DNA from 2 places in the Marinobacter sp. UBA3604 genome. Region 2 is predicted to be linked to the other one. Evidence: predicted binding sites of a transcription regulator. Region 2 holds the regulator's gene; the other holds the start of a gene.

Region 1 (4,839 bases), on a different contig from region 2:
ATGGGTGACATCCGGATAGTCTTCCTTCATACGATCCCAGGCCACGCCACTTTCATGCATGCTCTGGATGTACATGTCGTAGGCGGCGGTCCGCATAGCCACCCGCAGTACTTCCTGGAGCTCTTCGGGAAGCTTGTTCCAGGTTTTCTCGTTAATCAGGAACTGAACTTCAGCGCCAGGCTCCTGCCAGCCGGAGTAGTAGTACTTTGCGATCTGATGGAAGCCCATCTGAAAATCCAGTGCCGGGCCGACCCACTCCAGAGCGTCAATCGTGCCTCGCTCCAGCGCGCTGTAGAGCTCCCCGGGAGGGATGTTGGTCACCGCAACGCCCACTTCGGACATCACTTCGCCGGCGAACCCGGGTGTGCGCATTTTCAAACCCTGGAGGTCCTCAACACTGTTGATTTCCTCGCGGAACCAGCCACCCATCTGGTTGCCGGTATTGCCACCGGGGAACGACAGCAAGCCATGGGGACGATATACCTTTTCCATCAATTCCATGCCGCCACCGTAGTAAAACCAGGCGTATTGCTCAGGTGCAATCATCCCGAAGGGAACGGTGGTGAAATACATGGCATTGGGAATCGAGCCTTTGTAGTAATACGAGGCGGTATGCCCCATATCGTACTGGCCCGCCTTCACCATATCGAAAATACCGAATGGCGCCTTGTGCTTGTTGGATGAGTCAATGCGAAACTGCAGGCGGCCGCCCGACATCTTCTCAGCCATCGAGGCCATGTGGCGCGTTGTTTCACCCAGAATCGGAGAGTTGGGCCCCCAGGTTTCTGCGAGGCGAAGCGTATAGGTTTCCTGGGCCGACAGCGACGCGCTTGCCAGCGCGAACACCAATGCCAGGACGGTCATGAAAGATTTGCGAATAGTCATAGCGAGGTCAGGTTCCGTTTTTTGTAGTGGTCGGATCAGATCGCCCACATCATAGCTTGCTGGCCGGCTGACGCCAATCGTCGACCGACCAGAAGCAACGGTTCTATACCTTGAACTGGCCTACCAGCTCACGCAGACTCTCACCAAGCCGCGCCAACTCGTGGCTTGCCTCGTTGGTCTGGTTCACACCCGTATCGCTACGCTGCGCCGCGTCCACGATGCGCACCACGTTCTGGTTGATTTCCTCGGCCACCTGGCTTTGCTGTTCCGCCGCGGTGGCAATCTGGGTCACCTGATCATGAATATGGCCCACAGACTTCTCAATGGTGCGCAGGGCGTCAGTGGCGTGATTAATGCGCTCAACCGTTTCACTGGAGCGTTGGCGGGACGCGTCCATCCGCTCGACCGCCGCGCGGGACTCGGTCACGAAGCCGTCAATCATACCGCGAATCTGATCAGCGGATTCCGCACTGCGTTTGGCCAGCTGGCGGACTTCATCGGCAACCACCGAGAAACCACGGCCATGCTCACCGGCCCGGGCGGCCTCAATGGCTGCGTTGAGGGCCAGCAGGTTGGTTTGGTCAGTGACGGCGTGGATGACGTCCAGCACCTGGGTAATCTCGTCGGTTTTCTCAGCCAGATTACTGATACGGCCAGAGCTGGACTCAATCTCCTCCGACAACTGATTGACGGACGCCTGTGCGTTGGCAATGGTCTCGCCACCATCCCGTGCAAGCCTGTCGGCGTCAGAGGCGGCACTTTCCACCGAGTTGGCATTGCCGGAAATCTGCTGGATCGTGGCCGCCATCTCATTAATGGCGGAGGCAATCTGATCGGTTTCCGAACCCTGCTCCTGTACCGACGCACGGGTTTCATTGGCAACACGGCTGAGCTCTTCCGCGGCCGAGGCAACCTGGTCAGTGGTCGCGCCGACATCGCGGATGGTGTCCTGGATTTTCACCACGAAGGCGTTGAAGCGACGCCCAAGCTCGGCGAGTTCGTCGTTTCCTTCGTCCGGCAGACGGTGGCGGAGGTCGCCCTCACCCTCGGCGATGTCCTTCATCATGGCAGTAACGGTGTTCAACGGTTTCGTCACCGTACGACCGACAAACACACCGATGAGCAATGCGATGACGACCACAATCACAGTAACCAGAACGATAAAACCGAGGGTTTCGGCTATCTCCGCTTCAATATCCGCGCGTGCGGCAGAAACCACTTCCGCGATATCGGTGACATACACACCGGTCCCGATCATCCAGCCCCAATCGGGAACAATTGTGGTAAATGACACCTTGGGTTCAACCTCGCCGGAGGCGGGGTTGGGCCAGTCATAACCAAAAAAGCCATCCTTCCGTGCCGCTTCGAACAGTGATCGTATCAGCTTCTGAACATCTGGATTGGTCGTAGGTCCTTCCCGGGAAGGATCCGGCGCGTAGGCCAGGTTTTCCAGATCTTTGGCATACGCAAAAATATAGTTGCCGCCCCCAAATCGGATGGAGCGTAGACGATCCCTTGCCGCTTCACGGGCCTCGGCATCCGAAAGGTCCGGATCGTTCTTCGCGTCCAGCACCACGGAACGGGCGGTATCCACCAGATTCTTCAACCCTTCCTTGCGGGCACTGAGCAAACTTGCTTCCAGGCGCTCAAGCTCGGCCTCACCACCGCTTTTGATCTGGGCGACCGTAATCCAGGCAAGGGTTGCCGCCGTAATGACCACCGGGACCAGAACGCCCAGCAGAAGACGAGAACGTATGCGTAACCGGCTCAGCAATGTCATCAAGAAGTTCTCCGTATGAGATCAAATGTTCAGCGTAATTATCCACAACCGGGCACCCAGGGTGTGTTCCAGTTTGTAATACCGGTGTGTGCGACTTCGGGGTGTAAAGCTGCGACACTGCCACAACTCATTCATGCATTTGCTTTTATTGTTAAAAGTCTTAACGGCCGGTAGCGGATGGACTTGAACCAGCGTTAGACTAAAGGTCTAGCCCCAAACGTCCGATTCATCAAACCTGGCCCAATAAAACCAGTTTCAGGGGCACGGATGAAACACCTCTATCTGATTCGCCACGCCAAATCCAGCTGGGCCGATGATGGCCTTCGTGATCACCAGCGCCCCCTCAACAACCGGGGCCTGAAACAGCTTGCCCCCATGAGCAGGGCAATCCGTGCGGATGGGGCGTTCGATGGAACGGTCTACTGCAGCAATGCCACCCGCGCACAACAAACCCTGGAAGGCCTGATCCCGAGCAACCATCAACACGCAGTCAAACTGGCGCCTGTTCTATACACGTTTAACCATGAGGTCGTGCTCGACTGGCTGCGCGACCGGAACGAAGACAGCATTACCCTGATTGGCCACAACCCTGCGCTGGAGGATCTGGCAGGCTTACTGCTGAAGCACGCACCCGACACCTTCCCCACGTGCAGCTACATGCACATCACCCTGCCCATAGAGCACTGGTGCGAGATCGGCAAGAACAGGGGCCGGCTTGAACGGTTCCTGACGCCCAAAGACGTCAGCTATGAGCAGTTTCATCGCAAACGGACGAAAATCCGTATCGACGAGCACTCTCCGCTGGCATGGCACATCCCGGAATCGCTGTTACACCAGTATCAACGCATCAGGGATCTGGAACCGGGCGTATTGCAGGGGTACGACGACGAGTTTCTGCATCAGTACCATATTGCCATTCGCCGCAGCCGGGCCATCGCCGAAGCAGTTGTCGACATCAGTGGTGACAGCGATTTACGCAAGGCCGTCAAGAGTCTGAAACGGCATGGCCAAGCCACCAGCCGGCTCAGAGACCTTCACGTGTTACTGGGTGACCTGGCGCAATGGCCACTGGAGGAAGATACCCGGTTGGCCCTGGTGAGCTCCGGCGCCCGCAGCTATTTTGCCAACCTGGCAGACATTGAACACCAGGAGCTGACCAAACGCCTGAGCAGCGGCCAATACCGCAAAGACATGGATGAGTGGTACCAGCTTATCACCTCCCGCCACTTGAAGAAGATAACCCGGAAACTGGCTATCGAAGACATCCACAAAGCCCTGAAAAAGCACATACACAAGCACGACGCCGTGGCGCGGCAACTGAACGAACAGTCCCCGGACGATCACTTTCACGATCTGCGCAAACGGCTGAAACGTATACGCTACCTGGCCGAGTTGAACAAACCGGCGTTTCACGACAGGCTCAGGCCATTAAAACATCGACAACAACGGTTCGGAGACTTTCAGGACCTGCACGTGCAGATTGACACGCTGCTGGCCTTTCGCAACAGCATTGCCACGGAGCCGGACATGCTGGCGCCCGTGGCGGGCCTGAACACGCTGATTTCAGACCTTGCCGTGGAGAAACATCGCGTACGGGCTGACATACTGACCCTCGGCGGTATTGCCTGACAACCCACTAGGCAACCCACTATTTGGGCGTGGGACTCATCCCACGCCCCATCCAGGCCGACCAGGAATAAAGCCCCAGCGCCACCCAGATCATCACGAAGCTCGCCAGCTTCTCCCCACTCATGGGTTCATCAAACACAAACAGCGCGATGAAGAACTGCAGCGTGGGGTTGATGTACATCAAAAAGCCCACGGTTGCCAGGCGCAGCCGGCGGGCCGCACCGGCGAAGAACAACAGGGGGATGGCGGTGACGATACCGCTGGACATCAAAAGCAAGGCAATGGTGATGTTGTCATTGAAGTGGGATTCTCCGGCCGAGCCCAGAACCCCGAGAGCCAGCAGGCCGACCGGTAGCAGAAGCAGCGTCTCAACAAACAGGCCCGAAAGACCATCCAGCTCCACCTGCTTTCGAAGCAGGCCATAGGTTCCGAAACTGAACGCAAGTACCAGGGTGATCCAGGGCACCACGCCCAACAGAAAAAGCTGATAAAGGATGGCGATGGTCGCCAATGCAACCGCCACAATTTGCAGTCGGGTAATGCTC
Region 2 (4,839 bases):
GTCTCCGCTCCCTCCGTCACCGCCTGAAAATTCATTGCCGTCGTCACTGGAAACCGGAGCGCTGGTCTTTTCCTCTTCCAGGGCATCCAGCAACCGCTCGAATTCGTCGTCGGTAATATCACCGCCATCGTCTCCAGAACTGGCTTCATTGCTCTCGTTCTGTTCTTCGCGAGCGACCGCTGCGTTTGCTGGCGACGACTCCCCTGCCGGCTGCGCCAATGCGTCCAGAGCGGCAATCAGTTCCTCGGGAGCTGGCGTCGGTTCCTCGTGGTGGCGAACCTGTTCAAACATGGCATTGACGTGATCCAGGGCTTCCAGCACCACGTCCATCAGTTCCGAGTCTACCTTGCGCTTATGGTTGCGCAGTATATCGAAGACGTTCTCCGCGGAATGACAGCAGTTCACCAGGGCATCGAGTTGCAGAAACCCAGCGCCGCCTTTTACGGTGTGAAAGCCTCGGAAGATGGCGTTGAGCAGATCGCTGTCGTCCGGGTTTTGTTCCAGGTCGACCAGTTGCTCCGACAGCTTTTCGAGTATCTCGCCTGCCTCAACAAGGAAGTCCTGCAGGATCTCTTCATCGGCATCAAGCGCCATGCGTTACCCTCTCTTACTCAGAAACCGAGACTGGACAGAAGATCATCAACATCGTCCTGTCCCGATACTACGTCTTCGCGTTCTTCGGCCTTGATCTGTGGACCAACACCCTGTTCCGCCGATATCTTTTCCCGCTCTTCCAGTTCATGCACGGTGCCGGTCATCTGGTCCACATGACTCGCCATCACTACCAGGCTCAACAGATGCTCTTCCACCTCTTTAACCAGAGTGGTGACCTTTTGGATCACCTGCCCAGTGAGGTCCTGGAAATCCTGGGCCAGAAGAATTTCCGACAAGTTGTCGTACATCGCCCCGGCATCGGTATTCAGGGTCACGAAAAACGTGTCGATACGGGCATAGAGCTCACGAAATTCAGCCGGCGCCATCTCGCGGCGACGCAGTTTCTGCCACTGGTCTCTCAGCTCGGCGGCCTCGTCGCGGAGGGCGCTGGCCTTGGGCATAGCCTCCTCAACCAGATCCATGGTCCGATTGGCCGCTTTACCGGTCATCTGAACCACGTACTCAAGGCGATCCGACGCATCGGTCATCTTCGACAGAGCTTCTGACTGTTCGGCGTTACGGGGATCGATCTGGAAATTGCGGATCGCCTCGTGGAGGCTGCGGGTCAAGCGGCCGACTTCCCGATACAGGCTCTGGTCCCTCACCTCGCTCAATTCATTGATCAGCGTCATCGCGCGGCCATAGTCCCCGGCGTTGACCTGTTCAACCAACTCGGCCGCCTGGCTGCGGAGTTTCTCCGTGACCTCCGGGTCGAGCCCCTGTGGGTCTTTTTTTCTATTGCTCATGGGAGCCGTCCGACCTCTGAATTACTGGATGCGTTCGAAGATCTTCTCAATCTTCTCCTTGAGTACGGCTGCCGTGAAGGGCTTGACCACGTAGCCGTTCACACCGGCCTGCGCAGCAGCGACAATCTGGTCGCGCTTCGCCTCGGCGGTCACCATGAGCACAGGCAGGGTTTTCAGGCTGTCATCGGCACGGACTTCCTTGAGCAGATCGAGTCCGGACATCCCTGGCATATTCCAGTCGGTTACCAGAAAATCGTATTTGCCGCTCCTGAGCATAGGCAGTGCTGTATTGCCGTCGTCTGCTTCGTCAGTGTTTGTAAAACCGAGATCGCGAAGCAGGTTCTTAATGATCCGTCGCATTGTGGAGAAGTCATCCACAATCAGGATTTTCATGTTCTTGTCCAATGGGACCTCCAGTTAAAAACGCCCGGAATTCGTTTTTGGCTTCCGGCTCACAGTCTAGCAGGCCGGTAGTTTAACCGCTTATTGTGTGGCCTTTGAGCCGGTTGTAAAGCACCGGTTACCAAAAGGCTACAGTAAAGAATGCCTGGTAACGCCGTTCAATGGGACTGGCGGCCTGTTCAGCTCTGCCAACCAGTAAGACGCCCCCGCAGACGGAGCGCGGCCTGGCTGTGAATCTGGCTGACCCGGCTTTCACTGACACCCAACACAGCACCAATTTCCTTCAGGTTCAATTCTTCCTGATAGTAAAGGCTGAGCACCAGCTTTTCTCGCTCGGGCAGGTCACCAATCGCAGCTGCCAGGCTCTTCCGGAAGTTGTCGGACGCCAAGCCATCCAACGGGTTATCACTGTCCTCTGTTTCTTCTATCGGCAGCTCGCCGGATTCATTGAGCTCATCCAGGCTAAAAAGTCGGCCACTGTTAGCATCGCTCAGGGAGGAATAGTATTCGTCGAGGTCCAGCCCCAGCTCCTCGGCTACTTCCGAGTCTTGAGCTTCCCGACCCAGGCGGTCCTCGACAGCCTTGATGGCTTTGGCAATGCGGCGGGAGTTCCTGTGGACGGATCGGGGTACCCAGTCACCTTTGCGAATTTCATCTACCATGGCTCCGCGAATCCGGATCCCGGCGTATGTCTCAAAGGTAGCCCCCTTGTCGGAACTGTATCGCTGTGCAGCTTCCAACAAGCCAATCATGCCTGCCTGCATAAGGTCATCCAGTTGGACAGATGCCGGCAGCCGCGCCATGAGGTGAAGCGCTATTTTTTTGACCAGCGGGGCCTGCTCCTCAACGAGCTGGGAAGGTCCTCGTGTACCCGTCCGGTTGTAGGTTCCAAGTTCTTTCGCCAATGTCATGTATCCGGCTATTCAGTGACAGGATCAAAATCAGACTTCGACGAGCCGCTCCACAAAGAATTCCAGATGTCCCCGGGGCGATGATGGCAGCGGCCAGCTATCCACTTTCTCCGCGAGGCTCTTGATCGCCAACGATGCTTTTGCCCGCGGATAGGCGTCCAGCACGGCACGCTGGCGCTGTACCGCTTTTTTTACGGCCTCGTCATACGGCACCATACCCACATATTGTAGTGCCACATCAAGAAAGCGCTCGGTAACCCGGGTCAGTTTTTCAAACAGATGGCGACCTTCCTGCTCATTCCTGACCTGATTGGCCAGTATACGGAAGCGGTTGGTGCCGTAATCCCGGTTCATAAGCTTTATAAGGGCGTAGGCATCGGTGATAGAGGTAGGTTCATCACAGACAACCAGTAATAGTTCCTGTGAGGCTCGGAGGAAACTGACCACCGATTCGGAAATACCCGCAGCGGTATCAACGATCAGCACATCGATCTGGTCACCCAGTTCGCTGAACGCGTTGATCAGGCCAGCGTGCTCCAGATTGGAAAGCTGGGTCATGCGTTGGGTACCTGAGGACGCGGGCACGATTTTGATGCCACCGGGGCCGTTGACCAACACATCCCGAAGGTCACATTCCCCGGCGATGACGTCCTGGATATTACGATTGGCGGTAATGCCAAGCAGAACGTCAATGTTGGCAAGGCCCAGGTCGGCATCGAGCAGCACCACCCGCCGTCCCATTTGTGCTAGGGCGATGCCAAGGTTCACTGATACGTTGCTCTTGCCAACGCCCCCTTTCCCGCCGGAAACGGCAATCACCTGTACCGGATGTGGTTTGCTCATACTGACTCTGATCTCTTGCCGCGTTTAACCGCAGGCTGTGTTGTTTTTAAACAGCGACTGCCTGTTGCTGCTGGAGTTTCTTCAGCCTCTCCACGGCCAACCGCACCAGCGGAATGGACTCAGCGTGGTGCAGGTCTTCCGGGATTTTCTGCCCGTCGGTGTAATACGCCACCGGCAATCCCGTTTCCATGACGAATCCCAGCGATTCACCCAGGGTCAGTGCTTCATCGATTTTGGTCATCACACAACCCGTAAGATTTGCCATCTTATAGCAATGCCAAACGGATTTCATGATGCGCGGCTGACTGGTTGCCGAAACCACCAGATGGGTTCGAATCCGATGGTGACTGCGAGCCAGCTCCATAAGCTGCTCCTCGTAGCCCTTGTCGGTGCTGGTCAGGCCAGCGGTATCAATCAACACCAGGTGCCGGTCCGACAGTTCGTCCAGTATGTCGTCCAGGGAATGGGTTTCGTCCACAACCCGAACTGGAACGTTCAGTATGCGCCCGAATACAAATAGTTGCTCATGGGCCGCGACCCGATAGCGATCGGTGGTGACCAGCGCCAGAGAGTCGGCACCGTGGCGCAGCACATAGTGCGCGGCCAGCTTGCCGATGGTCGTCGTCTTGCCGGACCCGGTTGGGCCCACCAGGGCGTAGACACCGCCCTCATCCGCCCATTCAGTACGCGCGGTCTTCACACCGGCGGCCAGCATTTTCAGAGACTGCTTCCAGCCATCCTCAAGCCGGCCTGCGCGGTGGCGCCGGGACAGAGAGTTGGCGAGCTCCAGCCCGAGACCAAACTCCTGCAACCTCTCAGACAGCCTCTGCTGTACTGCGTTCACCGCTGTTTGTTCGGGTTCACCGCCATTCCGGGCACTGACCAGGTCACGAAGGGAACTGATCTCCGCACGCATTTGCGCCAGTTCTCCGGAATAGGCAGCGCTGGCAGCGGTAGGCTCTTCAACCACCATGTCATCGTCGGCCAGCGATTCTTTCGACAAGCCAGCGTGACCGAAGTCCCCACCCGCAACCGCAACCGCATTACCATAGGTCGCGCGCTTTTCCCGCACTTCCCGAATACGATCGCGAGAGCGGCCGAGTTCGTCCTCCAGGCGGCGATGCTGTTCCGCCTGCATTTCGGCTAGCCGTGAGCCATTGGTGGCTTCCCGCGCAGCGTCACCGAGGCGTTGGCGCGCCATATTTTCGTCATAATCGAGCGCTGTCACAATTTCGACGCCACCATCCACACGACGATTGGAAAGGATTACGGCATCGGGACCC

Evidence for each region. The regulator FliA, encoded in region 2, starts transcription of late flagellar genes. The targets are predictions, from matches to a motif close to CTAAAGTTTNNNNNNNNNNNGCCGNTAA.
Region 1: B2590_RS17710 (methyl-accepting chemotaxis protein) is a predicted target of FliA. The motif match lies at 2,826-2,853, and genes of this name have one in related genera.

What each region holds. Positions count from the first base shown of each region.
Region 1 is NZ_DFMB01000061.1:208,829-213,667, forward strand. Features, by position in the region: gene B2590_RS17705 (TRAP transporter substrate-binding protein) at 1-885, opposite strand, end outside; gene B2590_RS17710 (methyl-accepting chemotaxis protein) at 989-2,665, opposite strand; gene B2590_RS17715 (CHAD domain-containing protein) at 2,933-4,294, shown strand; gene rarD (EamA family transporter RarD) at 4,314-4,839, opposite strand, start outside.
Region 2 is NZ_DFMB01000017.1:31,401-36,239, forward strand. Features, by position in the region: gene B2590_RS05140 (chemotaxis protein CheA) at 1-594, opposite strand, end outside; gene B2590_RS05145 (protein phosphatase CheZ) at 612-1,400, opposite strand; gene cheY (chemotaxis response regulator CheY) at 1,422-1,805, opposite strand; gene B2590_RS05155 (RNA polymerase sigma factor FliA) at 1,982-2,713, opposite strand; gene B2590_RS05160 (MinD/ParA family protein) at 2,744-3,556, opposite strand; gene flhF (flagellar biosynthesis protein FlhF) at 3,603-4,839, opposite strand, start outside.